3 regions of the Duganella sp. FT27W genome follow, and region 1 is predicted to be linked to each of the others. Evidence: predicted binding sites of a transcription regulator. Region 1 holds the regulator's gene; each other region holds the start of a gene.
What was found. Region 1 encodes FNR, which switches genes on or off when oxygen is low (the NO sensors DNR and NnrR bind a similar motif). Its sites were predicted from a motif close to TTGATNNNNATCAA; they were not measured.
Positions count from the first base shown of each region.

Region 1 (10,638 bases):
AAGTGAAAGATCAGTTCGAAATTGTCGGGGCCCTTGGTCAGCAGCTGGCGCGCCACCAGGGTGTTGTGGATCTGCTGCACCACCAGTTGCGGGAAGATCGGCTGGATGTGGTTGGTGGTGTTCTCTTCGAACTCCTGGATCTGGCCCAGCACCGACGGATCTTCCAGTTGAAAACCTTCGTCGAACGAGCGGATCGCCTGCTGCTTGTAGGCGTCCGAGGTTTCTTCCTGGTTCTTGGTGGCGGTGATGATGCTGTGCAGGCCGTGGCGCTTGTCGGCAATCGACCGCGCCTTCATGCCAACCCGGAAAATGTTGAAGGTCGTGTGGAACAGGTGCAGCAGGCTGGCGTGGTACGGGTCCTTCACATTTTCCAGGTACAGCTTCCAGTTCGATTTCGAGTACTGGCGGGTGCAGCCAAGGTACACGATCGGCTTATGAAAAATGCGGTCGAGCCATGGCGTCATCTCGGCGCCCAGGTAATCGACCAGCGGCTCCACCGTCTCGCTGAAGGTGGCGAACACCAGGCCTTTGTAGCTGTCCACGCGCAGCTGGCGCAGGCCGTGGCACTTCGGATCGAAATCCTTGGGCATGCCGGCCATGCCGTTCTGGCCGCGGCGGAACGGCACACCGAGCAGGTTGCCGCGCTGGTCGAAACTCCACTGGTGGTAGGCGCAGCTGTGCGAGCTGGCGTTGCCGCGCTGCTCGCGGCACACGGTGGCGCCCCGGTGCGAACATTTGTTGACCCACGCGGCCAGGCTGCCGTCGTCGGTGCGGGTGACTACCACCGGGGTGTCGCCGACAAACGTCGATTTGAAATCGCCGGGGTTGATGATTTCCGCTTCCAGCGCCAGGAAATTCCAGACCGGACCGCGAAAAATCTTTTCCTGTTCGCGCTCGTACACTTCCTGCGAACTGAACACTTTGTACGGCGTGCGCGAACCGTCGGTGCGCGGGAACTGCACCAGGGGATGCACCGTGGCCGGTGCGGCTGCTGCTTCGTCTAGATGGGACATGGGACCTCTCCGTGTGGTGGACTCGATGAATCGAGTCTAGGGAAGAGGCCCCGGCGCTGCTAGCCGGATCTGGCAATCATGAAGCAGGCGCCATCCGTTTCTGGCTACGTGGCAAATGGCCATGGCGCGCGCGGTAGTACGCGGCAAACCGTCCGGCGTGGCCAAAGCCGAATGCGAGCGCGGTGTCGGCCACGCCGGCTTCGGCATGCGCCTGCAAATGGGCGTGGGCGGCGTCGAGCCGCATATTGCGCAGCAGTTCCATCGGCGACACACCATGGTGGCGCTGGCACAGCTGATTGAGACTGCGCACGCTCATGCCCGCTGCCAGCGCCAGGTCGGCCAGCGCGACCGGCGCGCACAGCTTGCTGCGCATGTAGCGCTCGAGCGCATCGAGCCGCTTGCCGGCGCTGCCGTCGGTCAAGCCCTGGCCCGCTGCCGCCGCCTGCGCATCGGCAGCCACCTTCGGCGCGCCCTGCCCCTGCTGCGCCAGCAGGAACAGCGCCACGTTGCGCTCGTAGTGATCGATCCACGCCGTGTGGCCGGATTCGGTGGCAGGCAGCGCCAGGATGCTGAGCAGCGAGTGCAACATCATTTCCCAGTGCTGTCCCAGGGCCGGCGCCAGCAGCAGGCCCGGCGCCAGGGCGGGCAGCGCGCCCGGTGCACCGGCGCCGCGCGTGGCCTGTCCCTGCATCTCGCGCAGCAGCGCGTGCGGCAGCTTGACGATCAGCTGCTCGGAACCTTCGCCCCACACCATGCGGATGTGCCTTTTCGGTGCAATGATCGCGGTGCGTCCCTGCGGCACGGCCACCCGGTGACCATCGCAGTCGAACTCGGTACAGCCCTTGAGCGACGTATGCACCAGCGCGAAATCCTCGAACGGACGCGGCGTCACTTCCACCTCGGCGCCATAGCGCAGCGCCATCATCTGCAAGCGGTTGATACGCGCCTGGTAGAGGGCGGTATTGACGGTGCCGCGCCGCCATTGCAGGTCGTGGTCGGCCAGCGCGCTTGCCACATGCTGGTGCGTGGCCACCTTCTCATCGGAGTGAAATACGCAGCCTTGGTACAGTTTGGACAAGTTCAGCGATTCGACGAGCGTGTGCATGGTGCATCCAGTGATCGGCAATAGGGGACGCCAATTGTTTGCAATATTCATGCCCAGCGCTGTGTGACACGCTGGCCACTGTACTTAATTCATCCGGGCAATTTTGATTCACATCAAGGATTTTTGAGTTTCAGACGCTTACCCTTCGGGCTATCAACTTGACATTACCCGGGGAGAGCTTGTGTGGAGCTAGCATCGAATTACAACTACAAGGTCGTGAAGCAATTCGCGATCGCCACCGTGATCTGGGGCATCGTCGGCATGCTGGTGGGGGTGATCATCGCCGCCCAACTGGCCTGGCCCGCGCTGAACCTCGACATTCCATGGCTGACCTACGGCCGCCTGCGGCCGCTGCATACCAACGCGGTGATTTTCGCGTTCGGCATCTGCGGCCTGTTCGCCACGTCGTACTACGTGGTGCAGCGCACCTGCCAGGTACGGCTGTTTTCCGATAAATTGGCGGCCTTCACCTTCTGGGGCTGGCAGGCCGTGATCCTGCTGGCAGTGGTCACGCTGCCGATGGGTTATACGCGCGGCAAGGAATACGCCGAACTGGAATGGCCGATCACGATCCTGATCGCGCTGGTGTGGATCGCCTACGCGGTCGTGTTCTTCGGCACGCTGGTCACACGCAAGGTTAAGCACATCTACGTCGCCAACTGGTTCTTCGGCGCCTACATCCTGGCCGTGACCATCCTGCACGTGGTGCAGGGCGCCAGCATGCCGGCCAGCCTGACCAAGTCCTATTCCGCCTACACCGGCGTGCAGGACGCCATGATCCAGTGGTGGTACGGCCATAACGCGGTGGGCTTCATCCTCACCGCCGGCTACCTGGGCATGGTGTATTACTTCATCCCCAAGCAGGCCGAGCGCCCCGTGTACTCGTACCGGCTGTCGATCGTCCACTTCTGGGCGCTGATCTTCACGTACATGTGGGCCGGCCCCCACCACCTGCACTACACGGCGCTGCCCGACTGGACCCAGTCGGTGGGCATGGTGTTCTCACTGGTGCTGCTGGCGCCGTCGTGGGGCGGCATGATCAACGGCATGATGACGTTATCGGGCGCCTGGCACAAGCTGCGCACCGACCCGATCCTGAAATTCATGATCGTCTCGCTGTCGTTCTACGGCATCGCCACCTTCGAAGGTCCGATGATGTCGATCAAGACCATCAACGCCCTCTCCCACTACACCGACTGGACCGTGGCCCACGTGCACGGCGGCGCTCTCGGCTGGGTCGGCTTCATCACCATGGGCTCGATCTATTACCTGATTCCGCGCCTGGTAGGCGAACAGAAAATGTACAGCGTCAAGCTGATCGACCTGCACTTCTGGGTGGCCACCATCGGCGTGGTGCTGTACATCGCCGCGATGTGGATTGCCGGCGTGATGCAGGGCCTGATGTGGCGCGCGGTCAACCCCGACGGCACCCTCACCTACACCTTTGTCGAAAGCGTGAAAGCGACATATCCGTACTACGCGGTACGGGTGCTGGGCGGCTTCATGTACTTCAGCGGCATGTGCGTGATGGGCTACAACACCTGGATGACCCTGCGCCGCCGCGCCACCGTCATCGCCCCCATCCCTGCCCTGGCTGCGGCCCATTGAACCCGGAGTGCCCATGAAATTCTCACATGAATGGATCGAAAAAAACCCGTGGCTGCTGATCGCCCTGGTCACCCTGGTGATCAGCGTTGGCGGCGCCGTGGAAATCGTGCCGCTGTTCTTCCAGAAATCCACCACCGAGCCGGTGGCAGGCCTGAAACCCTACAGCCCGCTGCGGCTGACGGGCCGCGACATCTACGTGCGCGAAGGCTGCTACAACTGCCATTCGCAGATGGTGCGCCCGCTGCGTGCCGAAACCGAGCGCTACGGCCATTATTCGGTCGCTGGCGAGTTCGTCTATGACCGGCCGTTCCAGTGGGGCTCCAAGCGCACCGGGCCCGACCTGGCGCGCGTGGGTGGCCGCTACAGCGACGAATGGCACCGCACCCACCTGGCCAACCCGCGCGACGTGGTGCCGGAATCGAATATGCCCAACTACCCGTGGCTGGCCAAGACCAAACTGGTGCCGCAGGACGTGGTGCCGAAGCTGCGCGCGCTGCAGCGCCTGGGCGACCCGTACACCGATGCCGAGATCGCCGCCGCGCCGGAAGAACTGAAGGACAAGACCGAGGAAGACGCCCTGATCGCCTATCTGCAAGGCCTGGGCACATTAATCAAAACAAGGAACTGACATGGCTATCGAGAACCTGTTTGACCAGGCCAGCAGCGTGATGACGGTGGTGTCGTTTGTCACGTTCATCGGCATCGTGTGGTGGGCCTACATCCACCACAAGGAAACCGATTTTACTCAGGCCGCACAAGCCCCGTTTGCCGACGAGGAGTTTGACCATGGCTGACTTTACCAGCGGCTTCTGGGACTACTATATCGCCGCCATCACCCTGCTCGGCATCATCGGTTGCGGCATCCTGCTGTGGGCGCAGTCAAAAGCGCGGGTGGGCAAGCGCAGCGACATCAATGTCGATACCACCGGCCATATCTGGGACCAGGATTTGACCGAGCTGAACACGCCGATGCCGCGCTGGTGGATGTGGCTGTTCTACATCACCATCGTCTTCGCGCTGGTGTACCTGGTGCTGTACCCGGGCCTGGGCAGTTATGCAGGCAAACTGGGCTGGAGCTCCACCGGCAACTACCAGACCGAACTGAAACAGGCCGAGGCAGAATATGGTCCGCTGTTCGCCCAGTACCAGCAGCAGGATTTAAAAACGGTGGCGGCCGATCCGAAGGCGCGCGCCATCGGCGAGCGCCTGTTCCTCACCTATTGCGCCCAGTGCCACGGGTCCGACGCGCGCGGCAACAAGGGTTTTCCGAATTTGACCGACAAGGACTGGCTGCTCGGCGGCACGCCCGAGATCATCAAGCAGACCATCCTGCACGGGCGTACCGGCGTGATGCCGCCGATGGGCGCGGCCGTGGGCAGCGAAAAGGATATCGAGAACGTCGCCCATTACGTGCTGAGCCTGTCCGGCTCGACGTCCGATCCGATCAAGGCGGTGTTCGGCAAAGCAAAATTCGGCGCCTGCATGGCCTGCCACGGCGCCGACGCCAAGGGCAACCAGGCACTCGGTGCACCGAACCTGACCGACAAGGTCTGGCTGTTCGGCGGCAGCGCCGACACCATCATGGAAACCATCCGCAACGGCCGCGCTGCCACCATGCCGGCGTTTGGCGACTTCCTCGGCGACGCCAAGGTGCACGTGCTGGCTGCCTACATCTGGAGCTTGTCCAATGATGTGACGCAGCCGGCGCCAGCGCCAGCAGCCAAGCCGGAACCGGAACCGGAACCGGGACCAGCAAAATGAGTGCGCCCGAGACACAAGTCATCAAGATGTATGCGGCGCGCGAGGAAATCTACCCGCGCGAAACCTCGGGCCGCTACGCCCGCCTGCGCTGGCTGTTCGTGTGGCTGACGCAGCTGGCGTTTTACGGCACCCCGTGGCTGCTCTGGAACGACCGCCAGGCCTTGCTGTTCGACCTGACCACGCGCAAGTTCTACATTTTCGGCATGGTCTTGTGGCCTCAGGATTTCATTTACCTGGCGGTGCTCCTGATCATCAGCGCGTATTTGCTGTTCCTGGCCACCGCCGTGGCCGGGCGCGTGTGGTGCGGCTTCACCTGCCCGCAAACTGTTTATACCGAAATCTTCCTGTGGATAGAACGCCGCATCGAAGGCAAGCGCAGCGCGCGCATGCTGCTCGACCGCCAGCCCTGGTCCGCCGGCAAGCTCGGAAAAAAAACCGCCAAGCACCTGGCCTGGGGCGCAGTGGCGCTGTGGACCGGCTTTACCTTTGTTGGCTACTTCACGCCGATCCGCGAGCTGATGGTCGAGGTGCAGACCTTCGACTTCGGTCCCTGGGAATGGTTCTGGGTGCTGTTCTACGCCTTTGCCACCTATGGCAATGCCGGCTGGATGCGCGAGCAGGTGTGCAAGTACATGTGCCCGTACGCCCGCTTCCAGAGCTCGATGTTCGACCGCGACACCCTGATCATCACCTACGATGCCAGGCGCGGCGAACCGCGTGGTCCACTGGTGCCACGCCGCAAGCAGGCAGCCAGTACCGGCGGCGCCTGCATCGACTGCTCGATGTGCGTGCAGGTGTGCCCCACCGGCATCGACATCCGCAACGGCCTGCAATACGAGTGCATCGGCTGCGCCGCGTGCGTCGATGCCTGCAACGGCGTGATGGACAAGATCGATGCGCCGCGCGGCCTGATCCGCTACGCCACCGAACGCGCGCTCGACGAACACCTGACACCCACCGAAATCCGCCGCCGCACCTGGCGTCCCCGGGTGCGCATCTACACCGCCGTGCTGTGCCTGATCGTGGCCGGCGCCGGCGCCGCCCTGTACCTGCGCGTGCCACTGAAAATGGACGTGATCCGCGACCGTGGCGCCATGGGCCGCGAAGTGGAAGACGGCATGATCGAAAACGTCTATCGGCTGCAGATCATGAACACCACCGAGCGCGCCCACACGTACAGGATCACCGTCGCCGGCATCGACACGCTGGCCCTGGTCACGCCCGCTACCGTGCGGCTGGACGCGACCGAAACGCGCGGCGTACCGATCCGCCTGCGCACCGCGCACGGCGCCGCACACAAGGGCTCGAACAAGATCGAAGTGGCGCTGACATCGGTGGACGATCCGGCGCTGCATGTGAAAGAAACTGCGGTCTTCATTGTGCCGCGCTAGGAGATCACCATGCACCATTTACACAGCACGGTCACGCCGTGGTACAAGCAGCGCTGGCCGTGGTTCCTGATGCTGGGCCCGGCCATCGTGGTGGCCGGCAGCGTGTTTACCGCCTGGCTGGCGTTTTCAACGCCCGACCCGGTGGTGGTCGGCGATTACTACAAGCAGGGCAAGGCCATCAACCAGGACCTGAGCCGCGACCGCGTGGCCAGCGCCATGGGCCTGTCGATGACGATCGGGTACGACGCCAATCGCGGCGCGCTGACGGGCCAGGTGCAGCGCGCCAGCGGCGACGGCATCACCGAGCGCCTGCGGCTGCGTCTCGCGCACGCGACCTTGCCCGACAAGGATATCGAAGCGACCGTGCTACCCGATGCGGCGGGCCGCTTCGAACTGCCACTGGCCATGCTCGAACGCAGCCGCTGGGTGGTGCTGGTGGAAGGCGAAAAACGCGACTGGCGCCTGGCCGGCGCGTGGACGTGGCCGAAGGAGCGCGGGGTAACCTTGGTGGCGGATGTGGCGCCTGTGCAGCAGCAGGCGCCGGCGCAATAGCCGCACAATAGGCGCCGGGGCACAGGCATGCCTCTGGCGCGCTATCAGTTCAACCGCAAGTCTGGGTACCGGCCGTAATCGCCTTGAGCGTTTGCGGCTGCAGCAGTTCGATTTCGCGGTTGCTTACCCGGACCAGTCCTTCTTTCTTGAACTTCGACAGCAGGCGGCTGATGCTTTCGATGGTCAGGCCCAGGTAGTTGCCGATCTCCTCGCGCGACATGCGCAGCTGGAACGCGTTGGGCGAGTAGCCGCGTGCTTCGTAGCGCGACGACAGGTTGACCAGGAAGGCGGCGAAGCGCTGGGTGGCCTGCATATTGCCGAGCAAGAGCATCACGCTTTGCTCGCGCGTGATTTCCTGGCTCATCATGCGGTGGAAGTGGCGCAGCAGGGTCGGCATTTCGGCCAGCAGTTGCTGCAGGGTGGCGAACGGAATTTCGCACACTTCGCTGTCTTCCAGCGCCACCGCCGTGCAATGGTGCAGGTCGGTGCTGATGGCGTCCATACCGAGCAGTTCGCCGGCCATCTGGAAGCCGGTGATCTGCTCCGCGCCTTCGCGGTTGACCTGGTAAGTTTTGAAGTGGCCGAGGCGGATAGCGTACAGGTTCTGGAACGAATCGCCAATGCGGAACAAGGTATTGCCGCGCGCGACCTTGCGGCGGCGGCCGATGATCTGGTCGAGCCGGTCCATGTCTTCGTTACCCAGTCCCATGGGCAAACACAGCTGGTGCATGCTGCACGTGGCGCAGCTGGCTTTGAGGATGTCGATTGTGGCGCCGGGCAGCACCAGCGATGGCAGGTCTTTGATCATGTCCGCTAGTGTAGACCATGATGCGCCAGGATGGTGCGATGCCGCACTGCCACCATCGGGTATTCCGACGTGCATTTCACTTGCATTGTGCAAGCAAATGGCCGGTGAAAATTCCGCCCGTCGCCACTTTCCCGCTGGCGAAGGATGCGCTAGACTGGCCCTCGTTATTGCCGATTTCTCAACTAGAGCAGGAGAGATAAAGACCATGAATCTACGCCGCTGCGCCGTGCTGTACCTCGAACCCCGCGAAGAACTGGACATCGACTGGACCGCCTTGTTTGCCGGCACCAGCACCCTGGCGGCCAGCACCCGCTGGCTGGCGCTGGCGCCGCACCTGGACCGCGAGATCGAAGTCGATGCGGCCGACCTGGCGGCACTGGCCGCAGTTGGTTCATCGGTATGGACCGCGCGCGCTGAGGTCGTCGAACGCCATGGCGCGGCAGTCGTGGACCGGCTGCTTGCGCACGGCCTGCTGCTGGCCGAGGACCAGGGCCAGCAGCAAGAGCAGGCCAATGCGCAGGACGCCCTGCGCGAACGCGACGACACCTTGCGCACGCTGCACTGGCGGCCGCTGGCGGCGCTGGCGCACACGTTCTCGCGCTGGCACGACGTACGCAGCGACACCGGCATGGAGGCGCCCAGTTTCGAGGAACTGCTCGAACGCCACGGCAATCCGCCACCGCCGGTGCAGCAGGTGGCCAGCATCGGCGCGGCGGTGCCGCTGCCAGCGCCCGCCGGTTTCCTCGACGAGGTACTGCTGCGCCGTTACACGGGCCGCAACTACGACACCAGCGCCAGCCTGCCGCTGGCGGTGGCGGCGCGCCTGCTGCAACGCACGTTCGGCGCCCAGGAACTGCGCCACATCGGCCCGCATGCCAACGTCCTGAAAAAGACCAGCCCGTCGGGCGGCGGCCTGCATCCGGTCGAAGCGTTCGTGCTGGTGCAACGGGTGGACGGCCTGGCGCCGGGCTTGTACCACTACCATCCGCTCGACAACACGCTGGTGCCGCTGCGCGCGACCACGCAGGACGAAGCGGCGGCGCTGGCGCTGCAAATGGTGGCAGACCAGTACTGGCTGGCCGGCGCGGCGATACAGGTGGTGATGGTGGGACGGGTGGAGCGCTCGTTCTGGAAATACCGCAACCACCAGAAGGCGTACCGCGCAATATCGCTCGATGCCGGCCACCTGTCGCAGACGTTTTATCTGCTGGCCTCGGAAGCGGGCTTGCCGGCGTTTATCACCGCCGCCATCAACGACATCGATATCGAAACCATGCTGGGGCTGGACCATCTGCGCCACGCAGTGATTGCCGTGTGCGGTTGCGGCGTGGCCGCGACAGGCGCGCGCGAGATGGTGGAACTGCGCTACGGTGAAACCGGCCTCGGCCCGGTGGCAGAGTAGCCGGTCAAGAGTTGATCAGGAGGCCAGGCGCGACACCGATACGCCGGACAACATGAAGAGCACCATGCCGTTCTCGCCGATCTGCTTGCTTGCCAGGGCGGCATGGTCGGCGGCGGCCGCATCCTTGGACGGCAGGCGGCGCGCGGCCGGTACCTTGGCCGGATCGAGCTTGATGCCAAGCGTGTCCAGGGCGCGTACCGGGTCGTTCTGCATGCGGTCGCGGAAGCCATCGTCGGTGGCCAGTTTGGCGAGCATGGTGTTGAGCTGATCGAAATTCTGTTTAAGCATTGTGTACTCCCTCAAGGTGGATAAAAACAATGTGCTGCCCGACCATCCTACGCCGAACTTAGCGGATTCACAACGTGTTTAACGGTCGCCAGGGTCCGCTGCGCGGGCCGCATCGAGCACTGTCGCCAATGCCGTGTCGAATGCCGCCAGCGCAGACACGGCCTGGTCCGGTGCGCTGCGCAATTGCAGCTCGAGGATGCCGCTGCAGCGGTGCAGCTGGCCCATCGACAGGTTGCCGGCTGCCCCCTTGACCTTGTGGACCAGCAGCGCGGCCTGCTCGGTATTGCCGGTGCCGATGGCAGCGGCCAGTTGCGCCGGCGTGCCAGCGAATTCCTCCACGAATTTCTCCAACAGTACCGTGAGCAGGCGGCGGTTGCCGCCCAGCCGCGCCAGCGCGGCGCTGGTGTCGATGCCAGCGTCGATGCCGGACTCGCTGGCCAGGCCGGCCGCGCTGCCCCCGCCGTCCGCGACGCCGGCTTGCGCCTCTGGCACCGGTCCCGGTCCCGGTTCCGGTGCCGGCAGCGCCGGCGCGGCGCGGCCGATGATCCAGCCGGCCAGCACCTCGAACAGCCGTTCCGGTTCGATCGGCTTGGTGATGTAGTCGTTCATGCCCATGGCCAGGCTGTTTTCGCGGAAGCCCGGCACCGCGTGCGCGGTCATCGCGATCACCGGCAATTGCGCGGTCGAATGGCGTGCGCGAATCAGCGCGG
Region 1 covers NZ_WHIV01000004.1:826,994-837,631, reverse strand. Annotated here, with positions in the region: gene andAc (anthranilate 1,2-dioxygenase large subunit AndAc) at 1-1,013, opposite strand, end outside; gene F8197_RS20770 (AraC family transcriptional regulator) at 1,090-2,118, opposite strand; gene ccoN (cytochrome-c oxidase, cbb3-type subunit I) at 2,302-3,726, shown strand; gene ccoO (cytochrome-c oxidase, cbb3-type subunit II) at 3,740-4,354, shown strand; gene F8197_RS20755 (CcoQ/FixQ family Cbb3-type cytochrome c oxidase assembly chaperone) at 4,356-4,520, shown strand; gene ccoP (cytochrome-c oxidase, cbb3-type subunit III) at 4,513-5,487, shown strand; gene ccoG (cytochrome c oxidase accessory protein CcoG) at 5,484-6,878, shown strand; gene F8197_RS20740 (FixH family protein) at 6,888-7,430, shown strand; gene fnr (fumarate/nitrate reduction transcriptional regulator Fnr) at 7,480-8,238, opposite strand; gene F8197_RS20730 (putative peptide maturation dehydrogenase) at 8,444-9,640, shown strand; gene F8197_RS20725 (NHLP-related RiPP peptide) at 9,656-9,928, opposite strand; gene F8197_RS20720 (hybrid sensor histidine kinase/response regulator) at 10,007-10,638, opposite strand, start outside.

Region 2 (10,638 bases), on a different contig from region 1:
CAGCCCCGGAACAGCCGTACGCGCAGTTCGGCCAGCGCGCCGAAGGTGGCGTCGTGCGTCACCAGCCGCTCGGCGTAGCGGGTGCCGGTACGCCCCAGCGCCAGCAGGCGGATGCCAGCCGATGGCGCAAACACGTCGAACATGAAGGCAGTCGAGGCGCTCATGCCGGCAATGGCGGTGGCAGTGATGAACCAGCCGGACAGCCCGAGCAAGGCCATGCCGCCCAGCGTGGTCAATGCCGCCAGCACAGCGCCCAGCAGCAGGCGTTTCGGTTCGGCCAACAGCAACTGGCGCAGTGCTGCATGCGATGGAGCGTTCATGCGATGCTCCTTTGTGGCGTGGTACGCGCGGACAGGTCGATGGCACGGTGCAGGCGTGCGGCCAGCACCGGGTCGTGGGTGGCGACCAGCATGGTCTTGCCCTTGGCGAGCGCCAGCAGCGCATCGGTCACGCGGGTGGCGGTTTCGCTGTCGAGGTGCGCGGTCGGTTCGTCCACCAGCAGCAGATCGGCATGCGGCCACACGGCCACCCGGGCCAGTGCCAATCTCACGGCCTCGCCGCCGGACACGCCGTGGCCGCCGTCGCCCAACATCACTTCCGGCCGTGCTTGCGCCACGGCGCCCAGGCCGGCCAGGTGCAGCGCGTCGGTCACGGCCAGGTCGGTGGTCACCGGACGGCCAAGGGTGATGTTGTCCGCCACCGGGGCGGTGAAGACGTGCGGGCGTTGCCCCATCCAGGCCATGCGCCGGCGCAGCGTCGCAGCGCTGGCGTGATCGAGGATGGTGCCGCCGATGCGGATTTCTCCTGCTTGCGCTGGCAGCAGGCCCGCCAGCATGGCCAGCAAAGTGGTTTTTCCAACGCCGCTCGCACCCAGCAGCGCCACGTGTTCGCCTGCGCGCACGGTGAAGGAGAAGTCGTCAAACAGCGGTTGCTCGCCGGCGTGAGCGAAGTGCAGATTGCGGACGTCAACCGACGGCAGTATCCTTAACGGAGCGACTTCGGCTGCCATTTGTGCAGCACATCCAGCTACGCCAGAACCGGTAGCGACAGTAACGCCAACTGCGGCGGCGCCTGTCGTAACGTTGGCACCAACGCCGGCACACAATTCGAGACCATCACCGGCACCAACCAGCATCACCCCATCTGCCGCCAGGTCGCGCAGGCTGGCCAGTCCCGCCTCGCCGGCCGCCTTGTCGTGCCAGACGGCGGCCAGTTCGCGCAGCGGCTCGAAAAAGGCTGGCGCCAGCAGCAGGATGAACAGGCCCTGGGCCAGCGTCAGTCGTGTGCCCCATGCGCCAAAGTCGAGGGTGCCCAGCAGCGAGAAGCCGATATACACGGCCACCATCGCCACGCCCAGCGCCGAAAACAGTTCCAGCACGGCAGAAGACAGGAATGCGATACGCAGCACGGCCATGGTGCGGCGGCGCAGCGACTGCGCAGTGTCACCCAGGCGGGTGGCGGTGGCGTCCACGGCGCCCAGCGCGCGCAAGGTTGCCAGGCCGCGCAGGCGGTCGAGCAGGAAGGCGTTCATGCCGCCCAGTTCCACCATGTGGGCGCGGCTGGCCGCTTGCGCGCCCATGCCCACCAGCGCCATGAAGACGGGGATCAGGGGCGCTGCCACCAGCAACACCAGCGCGGCGATCCACGACAGCGGCGCGATGGCCGCCACGATGGCCAGCGGCGCCAGCACGCCCTTCCAGCGCGCCGGCTGGAAGCGCACCAGGTAAGGCACTACGGCTTCGGCCTGCTCGGCCAGCACGCTGGCCGCTTGCCCCGACCGGGCGCGATCGCGGTCCAGCGGCGAACGGCGCGCCAGCGCGGCCACGGCGTGCGCCCGCAGCGCCGACAAGTGGCTGCGCGCCGCCGCATACATGGCGCGCGCCCCCCAGGCCTCGGCCAGTGCGCGCAGCACACCCAGCGCCAGCACGGCCGCCGCCGGCAGCAACGCCGCACGCCATCCGGCACCCTCTACCATGCCCTGCACCGCCCAGGCCAGCAGCGCCGCCTGCGGCAACCACACGAGGGCGGCGGCACCCTGCACCAGCGCGGGCAGGCGGGGAACGACGAATACCGGCAGTGAAACGCTTGCGGAAGACATGGCAACAACATCCTGTAATTACTGAGTTTTCAGAAATTCTTGTAAATTCGATTTTTAGTATAATACGCCGGAACGATGATGTACATCAATTTTTATAGCCAGAGACGTCCACCATGCCCAATACGCCAGCCACGCCGACACCGAATAACTTCCAGATGACGCCACTGGCCCAGGGCTTCATCAGCCACTTCGGCGAGATGGGCAGCCGCTGGGGTTTCAACCGCACGGTGGGACAGGTATATGCGCTGCTGTTCGTGTCGGAGCAGCCGCTGCACGCCGACGAAATCGCCGAGCACCTGACGTTCTCGCGGTCGAACGTGAGCATCGGCCTGAAGGAATTGCAGGGATGGGGACTGATACGGCAGACGCGCCTGCCGGGCGACCGGCGCGAGTATTTTTCATCGCTGGGCGATGTCTGGCAGATTTTCAAGGTGGTGGCGGCCGAACGACGCCGGCGCGAGGTGGCGCCGACGTTGACGGTGCTGCGCGAATCGCTGATGGCGCCAGCCGGCGAACCGGGCGACCGCTACGCCCAGCAGCGCATGCGCGAGATGTACGAACTGGTGGACCTGGCCAACACCTGGTTCGAAGAGATGCAGCACCTGTCGCCCGAATCGCTGGCGCAACTGATGAAGATGGGCGCCAAGGTGCAAAAGCTCCTCAGCACCAAGGACCGCCTGTTGGGCGGCAAAAGCAAGGCTAGCCAGGACTGAGCGGTTTGCTCATGCTGGTAACGCCATATGGGTCGCGTCAGTTTCTTTTGCCAGGTCCAGTCGGTTCCGCACGCAACAGCGGATACGGATTGATTGCGCCGCCCATGTCATAGACGCCGTAATGCAGGTGCGGCGGCGTGCCCTTGGCATTGCCGGTATCGCCAACGTAGCCCAGCACAGTGCCCGCCTCGATGCGCATGCCCGCTGCCACGTCCGCGTAGCGATCGAGGTGCGCATAGTAATGACGCTGGCCGCCCGGTCCCATTACCCACACCACCTGGCCCCCTAGGCGATTGGTACCGACACGGGCAACGATACCTTCGGTCGTGGACAGCACGGGCGTGCCGCGTTTGGCGAAGATGTCGATGCCCTCGTGCTTGCGCCCCTCGCTGCGCGCACCGCCCCAGGTATCGCGCAAGGCGCGCGGCTTGATCCCTTCGACCGGCACCGGCAGCGTGGCCGGCTTGTCCATCGCTGCCAGGCGCACGGTGTACATGGCGCGTTCGATGCCTGGTCCGAAGAAGACGTAGCCCACGATGAGGACGACGGCAATCACCAGCATACGTAGAAAAATCCGAACAGCCCTCATGTTTGCGCTTTGCTTCGATCAAATCCGGATGTTACCTCTTTCGCTAGACCGATTCGTTTTCTATTCGGGGCGCCATCCCCTGCCCCCGCCAAACCCCGCAAAAAATTCCGCGCGCGTCGTGTAAGCCGCCTTGGCCTCCTGCGCATCGAGCACCCGGCCGAACTGGCGCGCGCTGGTGTCGAGCGGTTTGCCTTCGAGGTCCATGCTGCCGTACTCGCGCCAGCCGGCGGTGGCGGTGGCCTGGCCCGGGTTGGGCGCCGGCTGCCTGACGTTTGGTCCGGCCCAGCCGACCGGTGCGATGTGTGGTCCCATGCGGCAGTTGATGAAGGCCACGTGGTCCCAGGTGGCGGCGTACCCGGGACTGCGGGCCAGCCAGGTGGCGCCGGCCGGCACGTCGTTGCCGGTGGGGCCGGGACCGTGGGTCAGGCGGCTGTTGACGAACATGAAGCCCTTGTCCTGCGCGGAGACGGTGCGCGCCTGCAGCAGGTAGCCGCCGCTCTTGCCATTGCCGCTATCGCCGACGGTGCGCAGTTCGCTGTCCTCGAACAGCGCGGCGCGGTTGTTGCCCCAAATGTAATCCACATTGCCGGCGATGAGCGAGCGGTAGAACCACGAATAGCCGCGCACCTGCACCGTATCCTGCTCGCTGAACAAGCTGGCGTTTTTGACGATCAGGCGCCCCTCGCTGTTGAAGAACAGCGCCTCGGCCTGGCCGCCGTTAGGCGCGGCGCGCAAGGCGCTGTTGCGCAGCGTGAGGCCATCGATGGTGACCATGTCCGCATCCTCGACCAGCAACACCGCGCGCCCGCCGGTGATACCGGGCGCACGCGCATCCTGCGCCGTACCGGAGCCGGGGTTGACGCCGTCGCTGTTGACGGCGTCGATTACCACGCCGTCGCGGCTCTGGCCGCGCAGGGTGAGGTTGTCCTTGCCGCGCAGGTAGAGCAGTTCCTGGTAGCGGCCATCGCGGATGGTGACCGTGACCGGCGCCGTGCGGGCGGTGTGCTGCATGGCGTAATTGAGCGCGCCCTGCACCGTGCGAAAGTCCGCTGCACCGTCATCGTCCACCACCAGCGCCTGGGCGCCCGGCGGCAACGCGGCGCGGGTGTGAAAAGTCCAGCCCTGCTGCTGCGTCACCCCGGCAAACGCCACGCCGCCGATGGCGCCGACCAGTACGCCGTCATCGACAGTCACCCGGTACTGCTCGCCCGGCGCCAGTTTGGCATTGTGCAGGTGGATGATGGCGTCCTGTCCTTCGATAGCCACCGGCTGCCAGCGCACCGCGCGCCGCAGCGGCTGGCCGGCGTAGCCGAGCAAATCGGCCTCGCCGCCGGCGCGGACGGTGTCCACCAGCGCGCCATCGCGCACGCGGTACACGCGGATGGCGCCACCGGATCCTCCCAGCACCGGCGCCTGGTCGAAACGCAGCCGCAGCGGCGTATCGAACGGCACGTCACGTTCGCCGATGGCCGGCAGAACCGCGCCTGCCAGCTTGATATCGGACTGGCGCGCCGGGCTGGCGGCAGCTACCCGCACTTCCAGCACCGATTGCACATTGGGGTTGTCCGGGCTGGCCAGGGTGACGGTGGTAACGCCGGCCGCACGCGGCGCTAGCACCAGCGCGCCATCGGCCACCGTTGCAGTCACCAGCGCCGGCTGCGCGACACTGGCCGTAAAGCGTATCGTTTGTGCGCCGTTCGCTGGTGCGGACATGGCGGCGTCCTGCAACGCGCTCGGCGTGAGGTAGCCCGGCAGGAGCAGAGACGCGTTGGCGCTGGCGGTGCCGTTGCCACTGGTGTTGGAGCTGGCACTGGCATTGGAACCGGCATCGGCATCGGCAGCAGCCACGATGCGATACGGTCCCAGCGCGCTCACCGCCAGCGACACCGGCGCATCCCCCACCGACAACTGCACCCGCTGCGGCACGCGCGCCAGCGCCAGGCGCGCCGGCTTGTCGGTGGCGGCGCCGGTTACCGGCACGCTCATCTCGAACGGCGCGCCCTGCGCCACCACGCCATAACCGCCCGCCTGCGCCAGGCCGCCGTCGATCACGCTGGTGATGCGTTCACCGTCGAGGTAGGCGGTGAGGCTGTTGCCGGCCATTTCGAGCCGCACCGTGTAAAAGCGCGCATCGGTGGCGGCCGCGCGGTTGAACTGTTTGAGGCGCGTAAGACGGCCGTCCTGGATGCGCACGATCTCGATCTGCATGCGTCCCTTGGCATCCTGCCAGGCCAGGCCGGCGCCGTACCAGTTGCCGGCATCCTGATAGCGGCCCACCACGTAGGCGCGGCCATCGGCGCCGGCAGCGGGCAATGGCCGCAACCGCGCCTCCACGTACGCATCGGCGTCGGACCGGCCGAGTATGCGCACCGGTGCATCGGCGTCGATCCGCAGCGGCGCCCTGGTTTCAAGGGGCGCGGTTGCGGGCGCCGGTGGGCGATCAACACCATTAACAGCGGGGGCCTGGGTGGCAACGGGCGCCAGCGCGGCCAGCGCCAGCAGAGCGGTCAAGGACATCGGGTCTCCAGGTTAAACGTTTTATTGGCCGCCCATTCTAAACCATGCGCAGTCAGTGAAGAATACCCTCCCGCTTCAAAAAATCGAGCAGCGGCCCCGGTTCGTCGGTCTGGATGGTGTCCACGCCGGCGGCGATCAGATCGCCCCAGGCGCGGCCCGATGTGCGCAGCGCTTCGAGGTCGCCGCCCATGCCGATCACGCTGATTACGCCCACCGACGTCAGGGTATTGGCCCACAGCCGCACGCCGCCGGATGCCGCCAGCTTGCGCACCGGCGCCAACTGCTCGCGCGGCAGGAATACCAGCTCCACGCCGGCCGGCCGCCGCTGCGCCGCCAGTTGGCGCGTCACCACCTGCACCGTACCGGCGCCCCCGCCCTTGGCGGTCCACGCGCCCACGATCGGCATATAAGGGACCGCAGCAAATGCCGGATCGTCGGCGCCCACGCCGGCAGCATCACGATCGACAAAGCTCTTGACCAGCACATAACGCGCCATGCCCTGTGCTGCTGCTTCGGCGATGGTCTGAGCGTAGATATCGTCGTCCTTGATGTCGAGGTTGATCATGATGCGTCCCCTGGCGGCGCCCAGCATCTGCGCCAGGGTGGGCAACCGTTCGTCGGTCAGATCCGGCGACATCTGGGCGCCCATGTTTTGCTTGAGGCGCAGCGCTTGCAACTGCGCCAGCGTCAGATCGGACACCTTGCCCTTGCCGTCGGTGGTGCGATCGACGGTGGCGTCGTGGATCACCACCAGGGCGCCATCGGCGCTGCGGCGCACATCGAGCTCCATCATGTCCACGCCCAGCTTCACGCAGTGCTCGAGCGCGGCCAGCGAGTTTTCGGGCGCCGCCTCCAGCTTCTGGTGCGGCGACGCATTGTGGCAGCCCCGGTGCGCGGCGATGAACACGCCGGCGGACGGGTCGTCGAACTTGCGGCGAATATCATCGGTGCGGTCGGCCGCCATGGCGGACATCGAGCAAGCGAGCAGCAGCGCCACCCGGCCGCAGGCATACAATAAGCGGCTCATGTCAAAACTCCGGCGTGTAGCGCAAACCCACCCACGCCACCTTGGGCACCGAGTAAGTATCCTTGAGCAGGTTCATCGACGGACCGGTGAGGCTGGTCATGCGCTTGCCGGCGACGTTCTGCACCTGGCCGAACAGGGTCAGCTCGCGCGTGAGCTTGTAGCTGGCCTGCAGGTCCACCTGCGAGCGCGGCGCCCAGTACAGGTCCTGCCAGGCGATATCGGGCACGATCGAGCGCAGCGCCTTGCCTTGGCGGTTGTAGGCCGCGCGCAGTTCCAGTCCGGCGCTCGCGTAGAACACGGTGAGATTGGCGGTGCGGTCCGGCTGGCCCACCAGGCGGTCGATATCGCGTGCGGCGCCATCGGAGCGGCGCACCGTCATCTTGCCATCGAGCGCGCTCCAGTTGGCACTGAAACCCATGTCGGCGATCAGCGGATGGATCCAGCCCAGCGAGTTGACCACCGCACTGAGTTCGGCACCCCGGATCGATGCCTTCGAGGCATTGGCCGGCCGCGTCACCACCGCGTTCACGTAGTTGACTCCCTGGTAGGTATAGCCCTGCGAGGCCTGGTTGAAGATCTCGTCCTTGATGTCCTTGTTGAATACCGCCAGCGATAAAAGCCCGTTGGCCGCCTTCGGCAGCCGGTAGTTGAGCGCCAGGTCGGTATTGGTGGACAGGCGCGGCTTGATGTCCGGGTTGCCCACCGTGACCGCGACGCCGGTGGCGTTGGGGTTGCCCGTGTCGCCGACGTTGGTGAAGCTGATGGCGCTGCGCGCAGCGTAGGAATCATAGGTAGGCCGGCCGATGGTCTGGCTGGCGGCCGCGCGCAGGTCGAGGTCCGGATTGACCTGCCACGTGGTTTGCAGCGATGGCAGCAGGAAGTTGTAGCGCGACGAAGTGGGCAGCGGCGTCCAGGCGCCGGCCACCAGCGCACGACCGGCGGTATTGAGCAGCGTGCGGTCTTCGCGCACACCGACCAGGGTTTTCCAACGCTCCGTGTTGAAGCTCACCTGGGCGTAGGCGCCCAGCGTGCGTTCGCGGTGCTCGAAGTTATCCTGGTTGCTGAATGCGGTCTGGTTGGTGGTGTTCAGGCCGCCGGCCGCGCGCAGCGCCTCGATCTGGGCGCTGGCCGCCTGCGGGTCGATGGTGATCAGCCCCAGGCCGTTCTGGCTGTAGCGCAGGGGCGCGGAGGGCCCGGTCACCCCAAGCAGCGTGAGCGCAGGCTGGCTGGTGTTCGGTTCCAGGTCGTTGCGGTAGATGTTGTAGCCGGGACGGTCCACCGTGTAAGCGGCGCCCACGGCAAAGCCCACGCCAGGCTGATCGAGATCGCGCCGGTAGTCGGCACGCACATTGCCGATGGTGTCCTGCGCCGAGCGGCGGTAGTCGTCGCGGTAATACAGCAGCTTGTAATTGGACAGGTTGTTGTAAGCCGCCGGCGAGACGTTGAACGAGTGATTCAGGCCGCTGGTGTCGTAGTCGAACGCGTATTCCGGCGTGGCCACGGGAATTGCGCCGCCGGTGCCCGGTGCGCTGTAGCGCGCGTTGGTGCCGTACTTGATCATCCTGATCGGTTCTCTGTACGTGGCGCGCGAAATATTGGCGCGCAGGCCCAGCGTCTCGTGGTCGGCGATCTGCCAATCGACGCCGCTTTGCAGCAGCCGCGTAGCGCTGGTCATGTCCTGCTGCGAATAACCCACTTCCACGTCGCCGCCGGGATATCGGCCCGACGTAGCGGTCTGGTTCAGCACCGTGAGCGTGTTGCGCGGGTCGATCAGGTTCTCGTTGCGCACCATCTGGTCGCGGAACCGGTAGTAGCCGCCGGTGACAAAGCCATACACCGATTGCCACGGCTTCGCTTCCAGCTTGACGGTCAGGCCCAGGCGCGAGCGCTCGTCCTGCACATACCAGTACTTGTCCTGCTGCGGCACGGCGTAGCCGTTGCCGAGGTTATTGCCGCTCAGGCGATTGCCGGCGGCGTCATAAAAATTCTCGAACACCGTGTCGGTGGTCATGTGCGTGTCGGTACTGGTGTCGAGCTTCTGGTAGTTGGCCGATACCACCATGCCGTACTGTTTGTCGTCGCCAAAGGTCAAACTGCCGGTGGAGATCACCCGCTGTCCAAGGCGATCCTGCGGCCGAGGGCGCGAACCGTCGCTGGCCGCGCCTGCCGCCCCTTCGATGGTGAAGAACGGCCGGCCGCCGCGCTCGAAGGCGCTGCGCGTCTTGAGGTCGATGGCGCCGCCGATGGCATTCGGTTCCTGGTCGGCGCCGAAGGTTTTCGACACCACCAGTTCGCTGATCATCGACGACGGCAGCAGGTCGAGCCGCACGCCGCGCCCGATGGAACCGAGGTTGCCGTTGGGCGTGCCCGGCGACGCCAGCGGCGAACCGTCGATGGTGACGTTGTTGTAGGCCGCGCCCAGGCCGCGCAGCACCGGCGTGGCCGCTTCGTCGCGCGGGTGTTCGTTGTCCAGCGTGGGCAGTACCGACAGCCCCGGCACGCGGCGCAATGTTTCGACGATGGTATTGTCGGGCAGGCCCTGTACCTCGTTGGCGCTGACCACGTCGGCAATGCCGCTGCGATCGAGCTTGCTCTCGATCGCTTTTAAATAGGCGCGCTTGATGCCGGTGACGGTGACGACGGTGTCCGGCGTCGCATTGTTCTCAAGGCTGGCCTCCTGGGCGTGGGCGCTGGCGGCCATGCTTAATGCCACGGCGGTGGGCGCCAGCAACCAGCGGTGTTTGGTCATGGTGTACTTCATGTTGTTCGATCCCCTTGCAGATGGTGCCGCGCCGGCTGGAATGCCTGCTGCGGTCGGAATCGAGTGTAGGGTCGGCGCTACTCGGCGTGGCGCGTTTCACGGTCAAATCTCACCGTGAAAAACGCAGTCAACACCGCTGTTTTCAGCGCGGCGCAACCCGTGTTCCCAGCACCGCGATATCGGTGCTGCCGTTGGCCTGCAACACGCATTGCAGCAGCACTTCAAAGTTGCCGATGCTGCCATCCGCGCGCTGCGCCTGCCGGATCAACGGCGCCAGTTGGGCGGGGTTCATCATGAATTCGATGGCGGCGTCGGTGCCGGCCGACGTGGTGCCGCCGATCAGCAGCGTGTGACCGTCGCCGCTCAGGTTACGCTTGAAGCCGATCAGCGCGTACCCGCGCCGTGCCGGGTCGCGCGCCGAGAACGGATAGCGGGCGCGCTCGCCGTTGCGCGGCTGGTCGTTCAGGATGAGAAAATCGCCCGTTTCACTGTCCCAGTCGATGTGAAAATTGAACTGGTTGCGATACAGCGCCCACCAGGGATTGGACTGCTCCACCCCGACGAGGATGGTGTTGTCGTGCTTGAGGTCTGCCAGTTTCACGTCCCGTGAAAAACGCACGTGATATCGCTGCGGTGCGGCACTGGCCAGCTTGCCCAGTTCCGCCGCCAGGGTGACCGACGACATGCCGGTGTAACGGCGCGCGTTGTAGCGCTCCACCTCCAGCGCCGGCGTGTCCGCCGCGCCGGGGCGATTGGCAATGTAGTCGGCCAGCGGCACTTCGCGGCGGGTGTCGCCCTGGTACATCACCAGGCCGTTATCGGAAACGATCAGCGTGGTATCGCGGTCGGCCGGCAGCATGGTGGACCAGAACCGCGCACTCGCTTCCTGCGCCGGACCATGCGCCGCATCGTCGCGTGCCTGCCACCACAGGC
Region 2 covers NZ_WHIV01000001.1:256,305-266,942, reverse strand. Annotated here, with positions in the region: gene F8197_RS01165 (amino acid ABC transporter ATP-binding/permease protein) at 1-320, opposite strand, end outside; gene cydD (thiol reductant ABC exporter subunit CydD) at 317-2,098, opposite strand; gene F8197_RS01155 (GbsR/MarR family transcriptional regulator) at 2,212-2,811, shown strand; gene F8197_RS01150 (M23 family metallopeptidase) at 2,849-3,373, opposite strand; gene F8197_RS01145 (pectinesterase family protein) at 3,461-5,917, opposite strand; gene F8197_RS01140 (glycerophosphodiester phosphodiesterase family protein) at 5,970-6,944, opposite strand; gene F8197_RS01135 (TonB-dependent receptor) at 6,946-9,693, opposite strand; gene F8197_RS01130 (hypothetical protein) at 9,848-10,638, opposite strand, start outside.
Region 2: cydD (thiol reductant ABC exporter subunit CydD) is a predicted target of FNR. The motif match lies at 2,174-2,187, and genes of this name have one in related genera.

Region 3 (10,638 bases), on a different contig from region 1:
ACCCGCTTCGCAGGCGCGCCGCATCACTTCCCAGTACATGAAGTCGTTGGCGGCCAGTTGGCGCGCTTGCAGGTCGCCGCCGCCATAATATGGCAGGATCTGGTCGCGAAAGCGGAAACTGAGCACCGCGCTCACCGCCTTGCCGCCATGCTCGATGCTGAGCACTTCGCACGCATCGCTGAAGGTCTCGGCAAGAAAAGCAAAATAGCGGCGGCTGAAGACCGGGGTGCCCAGGCGGTGCACGCTGGCCGCGTAGCACCGGAATAGCCGGTCGGTATCGTGATCGACATGGCTGCGCAATCCGCCCGCGATCCCTTTGCGGATCATTGCGCGCTGCTTGCGCGGGATCGCCAGCAGGTTTTCTTCGGGCGTGGCCAGCAGCGGTCGGCGGAAGGTGGCATACACGCTGCGCGTGTGCCATTCCGGGTGGCGCGCTTGCAGTTGCCGATATTCGAGGTGATCGACGCCCAGGCGGATCGCCAGCGCCTGCGCTTCGCGGTCGAGCGCTTCGGCCGCTTCCGCATCGCGCGCGACGATGCCGCCATACACGCAAAATGGCAGCGATACCAAGGTATGGCCGAACAGCCGGCTTTTCACTTGCGCCAGCGGCAGGATCGCACGGATTTGGCCGTTCGACTCGGCAGCCAGGAACCAGGTGCGGTGGCCGAAGTGCTGCTCGATCACGTCCTGCCAGCCGGCGCGGTGGAAGAACGTCGCCTCGGGATGGCTGAAGACGAAATCGTCCCAGCGCTGCCGGCTGGCGGCATCCATCAGGGTCACGGTGAGCGGGGGCGGCGTCATACGGGTCCCAGAAAGATGTCGTCGATGCGGCCCCAGCGGAAGTCGTGCAGCAGGCGCTCGAGGCGCACTGCGGTCCGGTGCAGGTTCAGGTAGTGGCGAAAACGGGTCCTGGCGCCCAGTCCGGCCGGTCGAGGCTGGCCGGGATCGAGCTCCCACGGGTGAAAGTAGAATATGCCAGCTTGTCCGTCGCGGAAGTTGACTTGACGCAATGCCCACCGCGAGGCGGCGTACGGCAGCAGTCTGAAGTAACCGCCGCCGCCGGCCGGCCACTGGCGTCCGCACAGCCGCACGGTACTGATCGGCAGTTCCAGCACCCCGGCTTTGCCCCATGGACGCCAGGCGAAGCGCGGGCTGTCGGGCATGCCGTAGTGGTCATGGCGGATCGGGTAGATGCTGGAACTGTAGCGGTAGCCGGCCTGGTGCAGGCTTTCCAGCGCCCACAGGTTGTCGGCGGCGATGGAAAAGCTCGGCGCGCGATACCCGAGGACCGCTTGGCCGCACAGGTCTTCCAGCAGCCGCTTGCTGCGGACGACATCGTGGACGAATGCCTGCTGCGTCAAATGCGTGACGCGCTGGTGGCCGTAGCCGTGGCTGGCGATTTCGTGGCCGGCCGCCGCTACCTGTCGCACCAGGGCCGGGTGGCGTTCGGCGATCCAGCCCAGCGTGAAAAACGTCGCCAGCACGTGGTGGCGGTCGAGCAGCTCCAGGATGCGCTCGACATTGCGCTCCACGCGCGACGGCCACTTGTCCCAGTCGGCGCGGGCGATATGGCTGTCGAAGGCGGAGACCTGGAAATAGTCTTCGACGTCGATGGTCATGGCATTGCGCAGCATGTCATTCGTGCTGGTCATGGCCGCCTCCGGCGCCGTTGCGCGAACCACGTGTTGACGGCAGCGGCAATGCGGTCGGCTGCATGGCCGTCCCAGTACTGCGGCACCCGGCCGGCCTTGCCGCCGAAGCGCAGGATGTCGCGCGAGAGCGCCAGGATCACGGCCGGATCGCGCCCGGCGATGGCATTGCTGCCCTCGGTGACCGTGATCGGCCGCTCGGTGTTCTCGCGCAGGGTCAGGCATGGCACGCCCAGCGCCGTGGTTTCCTCCTGCACTCCGCCCGAATCGGTGAGCACCATGCGCGCCGCCTGCATCATGGCCAGCATCGCCAGGTAGGGTTGCGGCTGCATGCAGGCCAGCCCGGGCGCATCGAGCAGGTCGGACAGGTCGTGCTGGTGGATCATAGCGCGGGTGCGCGGGTGGAGCGGGAACAGCACCGGCACGTCCGCGCTGAGGCGGGCCACGGTGCCCAGCAGTGAACGCAGACGCTGTGGCTCGTCCACGTTCGACGGCCGGTGCAGGGTCAGTAGCGCATACGGGGCGCCGTCGGCGATGAAACCGGCCAGATTGGCGTCGCGCAGCACTTGCGCCACGGACGGCGCAGAAGACAGGCGCAGACGCAGGGTGTCGATCATGACGTTGCCGACGAAGTGGATGCGGCCGGCGCCTATCCCTTCGCGCAGCAGGTTGCTGGTGCCGCTCGCCTCGCTGGTAAACAGCAGTTCGGCCACCTGGTCGGTGAGTACGCGGTTGATTTCCTCGGGCATGGCGCGGTCGTGGCTGCGCAAGCCCGCCTCGACGTGGAACACCGGGATGTTCTTCTTGGCGGCGGTCAGCGCGCAGGCCAGCGTGGAATTGACATCGCCCACCACCAGCACTGCGGCAGGTTGGGTTTGGTCCAGCACCGGCTCGAAGCGGCGCATCACTTCGGCAGTCTGCCATGCGTGGCTGGCCGAGCCCACCTCGAGCCGGAAGTCGGGCGCGGCGATGTCGAGCGCCGTGAAAAAATCGCTGTCCATGTCGGCGTCGTAGTGCTGGCCCGTGTGGACCAGCACCGGCCGCGCGGCGAAGTCCGGTTTGGCGAACGCGCGCAGGATCGGCGCCATTTTCATCAGATTGGGCCGGGCGGCAACGACACAGACGATGACCGGTTTGCTGGGCGGCTGGGATGGCATGAGCGACTCCGTCATAGGGTGAGGTTCAAAAGGCCACCGTCAAGCCGGCGCCCAGGCCGTTCTCGCGGTAACTACCGCCGGCATTGCTGGCATGGCGGCTGTGGCGCAGGTTGACATCGAGGTCGATGCCGCTGCGCAGCCGGTGCGACCACTGCACCGAGACCACGCTGTTGCGGTCCTGGCGCCGCGATGTCAATGACTTGGCCCGGCTGTGGCTGGCGCCCACGGTGACACCGGCGCGCGCCGACAGTTGCCAGTTCCAGCCGGCCTGGAAAGCGCTCTGGCGGGTGCGGTCCTCGAGCGTCAATTGATCCGGCCCGGTGAGGATGCTGTCCACCGCGCTGCTGGTCTGCGCCGTGCGGTCCAGGCGCGACGCATTGAACGCCAGCGCACCACGGGTGCCGCTGTACACGGACGCCAGCCGCAACGATTTTTGCAGGTAGTAACGATGACTGAAGAAATTGACATTGCCGTCACTGCCCAGCAGTTGCGAAATCAGGAGGAAGGCCTTGACGCTTTGCACGCGCTTTTGCGGATCGGGGATCTTGGTTTCCCACAGCTGGTACAGAAAATCGCCGAGGCCGGCGGGCGACACGCGGAAGAACTGCGCATGCATGGTGGTGATGTCTTCGTCGTAGTTCAGCGTCCACAACATGCTGCGCATGCGGTAGGCGGCGTCGAGCTTGTAGGTCTTGCCGAAGTAGCGCCTGCCATAACTGGCCGACACCCGGGTGCGCGGCGACGGCGTCCAGTTGGCGCCCGCCGACCAGTACTGGCCTTCGGGCTGGCTGCTGCTGGCGTGGTAATCCTTCTTTTCGCGCCCGCCAGTGGTAAACACGCCCAGTTCGGGCTTGAGCGGGTAGCTGAGCGTGAGGGCCGCATTGGTCATGGTGACCGGCGCCAGCGCGCTGTCGTCGATATGCTGGCGGTCTAGATTGAGCTCCCAGTTCCAGCCACGCCCGCCGTTGTCGCCCACCAGTTGCAGCCGGGCCGCGTCGCTGCGCACGCTCAGCAGCCTGCCGCTGGCCACGCGCTGCATGTCGTAGCGCAGCGTGGCCGTGGCCAGGCCGCGAAAATAGTGGTGCAGATAGGGGCTGGCGCTGTGGGCATGCACGGTATCGCTGTTGGTGGTTACCTGCGCCGGATCCACCAGGCGCGGGCCGAAGCCGGAGATGTTTTGCCGGTTGATGCTGGCGCGGGCATCGAAGTACAGCCAGTCCGGCAGCACTTGCGCATGGCCGCTGGCATCGAGCTGATGGTTGATACGGTCCGCGCGGCGCTGGTAGATGACCTTGTGCAGCCCATACGACAGCGCCAGCTGCAAGCGCTGGCCGGCGTTGGCGGTAATGGCGATACCGGGCGCGATTTCCGTGCTCAGCTCGGACTGGGCCAGTTCGGCCGGCGCCAGGTTGACATTGTCGGTATAGCTCTCGCGCAGGCGCACGGTGGGCGTCACGGTCCAGTCGACAGCGTGGGCCAGCGATGGCACCAACGGCAGACCCAGCACGACCGCCGAGAGTCTAATCATAGTAGCCATAGTATTTGGCATCGGCGGTAGCGCGGCTCTTGTTATAGATCAGGTTGACGTTCGGGCAATGCTGAATACGCTGCAATGCTTCCTTCACCGCATGTTGGGTGGTGTGTTCGGCTTCGACCACCATCACCACTTGCCCCATGTGGGCGGCCAGCACGCTGGCTTCCGTGGTGAGCAGCAATGGCGGTGAATCGAAGATGACGATGCGGTCCGCATAGCGCCCGGCAATATCGGCCAGCAGGCGGCTCATGCTGCGGCTGGCCAGCAATTCGGTGGCGTGCTTGTCGGCACGGCCGGCCGGCACCACGCTCAGGGTGCGGATATTGGTCTTGAGGATCACGTCCGACAAGTCCGCCTGTTCACCCAGTAACACATCCATCAGGCCAGGCCCTGGCGGCAAGCCAAGCACCTTGAGCACGGAAGGACGGGCCACATCGGCATCGACCAGCAACACCGTGCTGTCCATTTCCATGGCGATGCTCATGGCCAGGTTGACGGCACAATATGTTTTGCCTTCGCTGGGGAGGGCGCTGGTGACCACGATCAGGTTGCTGTTGGCGATGGTTGCGGCCCGCGCGGTGCGCAGCAGCGGGCGTTTGATGGCGCGAAAATCCTCGGCCACTGCAGTGCGGCCACCCTCCTGGGTGACCAGGCCCAGCCCGGCGAGCCGTTCCAGGTCCAGTGTCACTTGCCGTGAATTGCTCAGTTCCATGGCGGCCTCCTAGCGCAGCGCGGTGCCGGCCAGTACCGCACCATAGGCCACCAACACGCTGGCCAGCGCCGCACCGAACGCAACATTGGCGCGCTTGCGTTTGATTTTCTCGCGCTCGGTCCAGTTCATCGACACCGTACCCAGCACGGACAAACCGGTGCGCGCACGTAGCTCGCCGGGCGTGAGGAAAGTCGGGCGCACCTGGCTGATCAGCAACGCTGCGGCGATTCCAGTCAGCAAAGCACCGCCGAGCACCAGGGTGGACAGCAAAGGCCGGTTGGGGCCGTTGGGTGTCAGCGGCACCGTGGGTGGGTCGATGATCTTGAAGGTCATCATGTCGGTAGTGGAGCTGAGATCGCCCGACAGCTTGGCCGCTTCGCGCCGGCCGATCAGTTTTTCGTAGTTTTCCTTGTTGATCAGGTAATCGCGGTTGAGCTGGGCCAGTTGCGATTCCACCTCCGGCACTGCGTGCACCTGGGCCAGCAGGCGCTGGTGACGCGCTTCGTACTCTTGCACGCGGGCGCCGATAGCGGCCACCCGGGCCTCGGCCTCGGTCTGCGCCACCTTGAGCTGCTGCAACATCGGGCTGTAATTGCGGCCGGGATCGCTGGCAGCACGCAGCTTGCTTTCCTCAACCTTGCGCGCCTCCAGTTGCGCCACCAGGCGGCGGGCAGCGACGATGTCCGGGTGCAGCTCCGTAAATTGCAGCAGCATCGCATCGAGATTCTTGTTGAGCGCGGCGATCCGGCCATCGAGCTCGGGATTGTCGATGCTGGCCGGATGGGGATCGACCGACAGGATGGGCTCGTCGCCGCTGATCTGGCCGGCGATGGCATTACGCGCCTGTTGTGCCTCCACCAGTTCGAGCCGGGCGGCGCTCAACTGGTCCGCAGCTTGCTGCAGCTGGCTGCTGAAATCAGCGCCGCCGCGCGGCAGCAGGCCGGTGTGCCTGCGGCGAAATTCCATCACCGAATTTTCCGCCGCCACCAGTTTGTCTTCGTACGCCTTGATCTGGTCGTCGATGAATTGCACGGCCTTGCGGGTTTCGCTGGTTTTACCCTTGAGGCTGCCCTCGACAAAAATGGTCAGCAGCGACTGCACCACGTCGCGTACCAGGCGCGGATTGGAATTGCTGTAGGTAATCGTATAAATGTCGTAGTTGGCGGTGCCGCCGATGCGAATCTTGCCCATCAGTTCATCCAGCTGGCGCTGCTGTTCCCTGGGCGTGCGGGCATTGACGTCGAGATCGACCATGCGCATCACCCGTTCCACATTGGGCCGGCTGAGCAGGGTGCGGCTCATGATCGACACTTGCTGTTCCACGTTGGGCACGCTGGTCATGCCGGCCAGCAATGGTTTCAGGATGCTCTGGGTATCGACAAATACGCGCGCCGTGGTCTGGTAATCGTCGGGCAACAGGGCCACCTTGGTCCAGCCCAGTACGGCGACCAGCCACATCACCGACATCGCGGCCCAGCGGTACTTCCAGATCCCTTTGAGACTGGAGACGAGCTGGGTAATCAACTCCTCCATGATCGGATTCTCCAGTGGCTGCGGACAGGGAATTCGATTATAGGGGCCGGTTTCCAGTGATTTTTCCTAAGTCCATCGCGCTTGAGGCACATCAAGCAGAGTTCGCCTGAATTCTCAATCATGGAAGCCGGACATCGACACGGGGGCGATCATGCTGGGCTATTTGAAGGTTGCGGGAGTATTCATATTGTTGGCGGCCCTGGCCGGCTGCGCCAATGCGCCATCGCTGGTGGAACCGGAAGCACCCGCCGCCCCGGTCGATTACCTGATCGGCGCCGGCGACGTGCTCAATATCAACGTCTGGCGCAACCCTGAAGTGTCGCTAAGCGTGCCGGTGCGGCCGGACGGCAAGATCACCACGCCGCTGGTGGAAGACTTGCAGGCCGCCGGCAAAACTTCCACCCAACTGGCGCGCGACATTGAAAAATCGCTGGAAAAATACATCCAGCAACCACTGGTGACGGTGATCGTCACCAGCTTCGTCGGCCCCTACGCCCAGCAGATCCGGGTGATCGGCCAGGCTGCGCGGCCGCAAGCGTTGGCCTATCGGCAAGGCATGTCGCTGATGGACGTGCTGATCGCGGTCGGCGGCATCACCGATTTTGCGGCGGGTAACAAAGCCAACATCATCCGCACTGTCGATGGACAGCGGCTGGCGCTGCCAGTACGCCTGCACGATTTGCTGCGCAACGGCGACATTTCAGCCAATGTCATGCTGTTGCCGGGCGACATATTAGTGATCCCCGAAGGCTGGTTCTGAAAAAGTTCCCACAATATTTTTTTTATTTGAGGGAACTTATTTGAAAGTAGCTCTGTCTGAACCATGCATGAGCCCAGCGCCCCTGCCGGTGCTGGCCGGTAGACCAGACTGGAGCCCAAAGTGCACGATGACGACGCTATCATTTCTTTTGAAGCTGGAATGGACCTGCGCGACCTGGTGGTGGGAGAAGGCAAGGGCGAAGCCCTGCTCGACCACCAGCTGGACCAGCAAATATTTCATATTCGCATGGCCAACTCGGAAGGGCGGCGCGAAGCCGCCAGCTTGCTGCTGAAAAAAATGTATGGCTGGCGCGGTTACGCGGTGGAACCCGGCACTACGCCATCGCCCAACAAGATCACGCTATTTGCCGAAACCGGCGGCGAAACCGTGGGCACCATGTCCTTGTGCCTCGACAGCACCGAGATGGGCTTGCCTGCCGACGAAAACTACCGCGACAAGCTTGACGAGCTGCGCGGCGAGCACCGGCGCCTGTGCGAGCCGTCGCGGCTGGCCATCGACAAAGGCGTCTCCAAGCGCGTGTTCGCGGCGCTGATCCACATTTCCTACATCTATGCACGCAATATTCACGGTTATACCGATTACGTGATCGAGGTTAATCCGCGCCACGTTATGTTTTACAAGCGCATGCTCGGTTTTCGCAATTTTGGTGGCCAGCGCGAATGCACCCGGGTGGGCGCTCCGGCTGTGTTACTGCGGCTCGAACTCGAATACATGGGCGAGCAAATCCGCAAATTCGGCGGCCAGATGGAAAAGCACGAGGCATCCGAGCGCTCGTTCTACCCCTATTTTTTCCCGCGCTGGGACGAGCCCGGCATTACCGGCCGTCTGATCGAAGGCAAGACCTGACGCGGCTGCAACGACGCCGCGCCCAGCACCAGCATGGACAGCAAGGCGATGCGCGGCACATCGACCAGGCTGTCGAACAGGCCCACGACCTGGAAGCCGGCCAGCGCTGCCAGCCAGGCCGCTGCCGCAAACTCGCGCTGTTCGAAAGCGCGAACCAGCAGTTGGGCGCCGGCGCCAAATACCAGCAACAGGGCGGCCAGCAGCCCTGTCCAGCCCATCTCGAAATACAGGTTGAGCGCGAGATTCTTGATGTGCCAGGGCAGGTGGTGGCGGTCGCTGGAAAAGAACCAGTAGTCGTTGGTCTGGCTAAAGTCGCCATTGCGCAGCAGTTCGCGGTCATCCGGCAGCAGGCGCAAGCTGGCGCTGGTCACCTCGACCACCGCGTTTTGCCCCTCCACGGCCAGCTCCAGCCGCACCGGCGCCGCGCGGCTGCCCAGCTTGCCGGCGTTGAAATTCATGGCCAGGCGCTGCCAGTCCGGGCCGGTGGCCAGCCGCTGCATTGGCACGGCGATGCAATGGATCGGATACAGCAATTGCCGTTCGCACAGGCGCAGGTGCAGGAACGCCATCGGTGACGCGGTGCGCACGTCCACTGACAGGTGGTACTCGCGCCCGGCGATGAGCGGCACGGTTTGCCAGATCCGCAGCAGCTCGCCGTAGCCCGCCGCGTACCGGCCGGCGGAGAGCCGCAGGAAGCGGCTGCTGTGGAGTCGGCTGTCATCAGGTTGGCCGCCGTAAAAGCGATCGCAGTGGTAGCGGCCACCGCAGCAGCCGCTACCGTCGAGGCGGTTGCTGTGAAGCTGGCCTTCGAGAGAACGCTCTTTGAGGATACGCCCACTTTTTGAGCAACCTTCGTCGATGTCGTTGCCGTAAGACTGACTTTGGCCAGTCGCCTCGCCGGGAAGCCCATCGTCCGCCTGTTTGACGTACCGGTAGCCTGGCGGGAGTTCCTGCCCGGGATTACGCCAGTAATAGGTCGCTGGAAATGTACCGAGTCCCATGCCCAGCGCCGAGGTCGCGCCATCGTCATCCATCATGCCCAGCACATCGCGCCAGTGCTGACGGCGGTGGTCGAAGTCGATGGCGGTGGTGGCAAAGCGTCGCTCGACGTAATAGCCGTCGTGAAAGGCCAGGGCCGCCGCCGTCACCAGCAAAACCGCAAGCGCAGCCGTAAGCCTGCGGGTCTTGTCTGTCGCCGGTGCCGACGCCCGCCACCAACCGGCAGCCACCACCAGCAGCGATACCGCATACGCCGCATACAAGCCGCGCGAAAACGTCGCCAGGCCCGCGTACAAGGCCAGACCGAGCAGCGCCAGGCCCGCCAGCGCCTGCCACCAGTGCCGGGCCTGGTGCAACCAGAGCGCCACCAGCGGCGCACATAGCGCCAGGTAGCCATCGAGCGCCGCGCCGCCGGTGTGCATGGCGGAAAACGGCGCGGTGATGCGGTAATCGGTGGACAAATTGAGCAAGCCGGGAAACAGCACCCGTTCCCGCACTGCAGCGCTTGCCACCAGCAGCAGTCCGGCCAGCATGCCGGGCACGAAGTGGCTGGACATGCGTTCCAGCTGTGGCCCCGCAGTGCGGCGTAGCAGCGGCAGCAACAGCAGCGTCCACAACCACGCCTTGGCGATGCGCGCGGCATTGAACGGGCTGAAATAATTGCTGAAAGCGTTAGGATCAGCCAGCATTGCGAAGTCGACACCAGAGCCGGACCACGGCTGCAAGCCGCGCCACAGGCCGCGCAACAAGCCGATCATGCAGGCAATCGCCATCAATGCCACGCCGGTGCGCAACAACGGCGCCCAGGCGGGCAGGGCGGTCTTTTCGCATTGCAGGCGGCCGTAACAGCACGCCACGGTGGCCAGCATCAGCAAATCGATTTCTTCGAGGAAGAACCAGCCGGTCACCGGCGCCAGGTCCACGACCGGCAGCAGCGCCGGCAGCAGGAACAGCCACAGCGCTGGACGCCAGCACAGCAGGGCCACGTAGCACAGCAGCAGCGGCGCCAGCCAGTGTCCGCGCAGCGGATACACGGCGAGCGCCGCCGCCAGCGCCGCCATCGCCAGCCCGGCAATCGCCCACCTGGACAACCGTTCGCCCGCGCTGCGCACTGTAAAAACGCGCGATCAGCGGCTGGCGACCGGGCCAGGCACGCCGGCCCTGGCCTGCGCGGCCTCCAGGTGGCGGCGGATATCGGGGTTGTCCGGGGCCAAATGTGCCGCGCGTTTCAGGTAGCCTATGGCGCGCGGCAACTGGCCCTGCCCGGCCAGGATGGCGCCCAGGGTGTCGAGCACTACCGGGTTATCCGGCGCAATGGCGTAAGCCTGCTCGGCGGTGGGCAAGGCGCGGTTGTCCTGGATTTGCTGGTACAACCAGGCCAGGTTGTTGAGCACGAGCACCTGGCCGGGCGCGTGCTGGTGCAAGTG
Region 3 covers NZ_WHIV01000001.1:1,134,604-1,145,241, reverse strand. Annotated here, with positions in the region: gene F8197_RS04900 (FemAB family XrtA/PEP-CTERM system-associated protein) at 1-801, opposite strand, end outside; gene F8197_RS04895 (XrtA system polysaccharide deacetylase) at 798-1,652, opposite strand; gene wecB (non-hydrolyzing UDP-N-acetylglucosamine 2-epimerase) at 1,649-2,806, opposite strand; gene F8197_RS04885 (TIGR03016 family PEP-CTERM system-associated outer membrane protein) at 2,832-4,343, opposite strand; gene F8197_RS04880 (XrtA-associated tyrosine autokinase) at 4,327-5,052, opposite strand; gene F8197_RS04875 (XrtA system polysaccharide chain length determinant) at 5,062-6,585, opposite strand; gene F8197_RS04870 (XrtA/PEP-CTERM system exopolysaccharide export protein) at 6,737-7,345, shown strand; gene F8197_RS04865 (long-chain N-acyl amino acid synthase) at 7,505-8,212, shown strand; gene F8197_RS04860 (O-antigen ligase) at 8,149-10,302, opposite strand; gene prsT (XrtA/PEP-CTERM system TPR-repeat protein PrsT) at 10,339-10,638, opposite strand, start outside.
Region 3: F8197_RS04875 (XrtA system polysaccharide chain length determinant) is a predicted target of FNR. The motif match lies at 6,667-6,680, and genes of this name have one in related genera.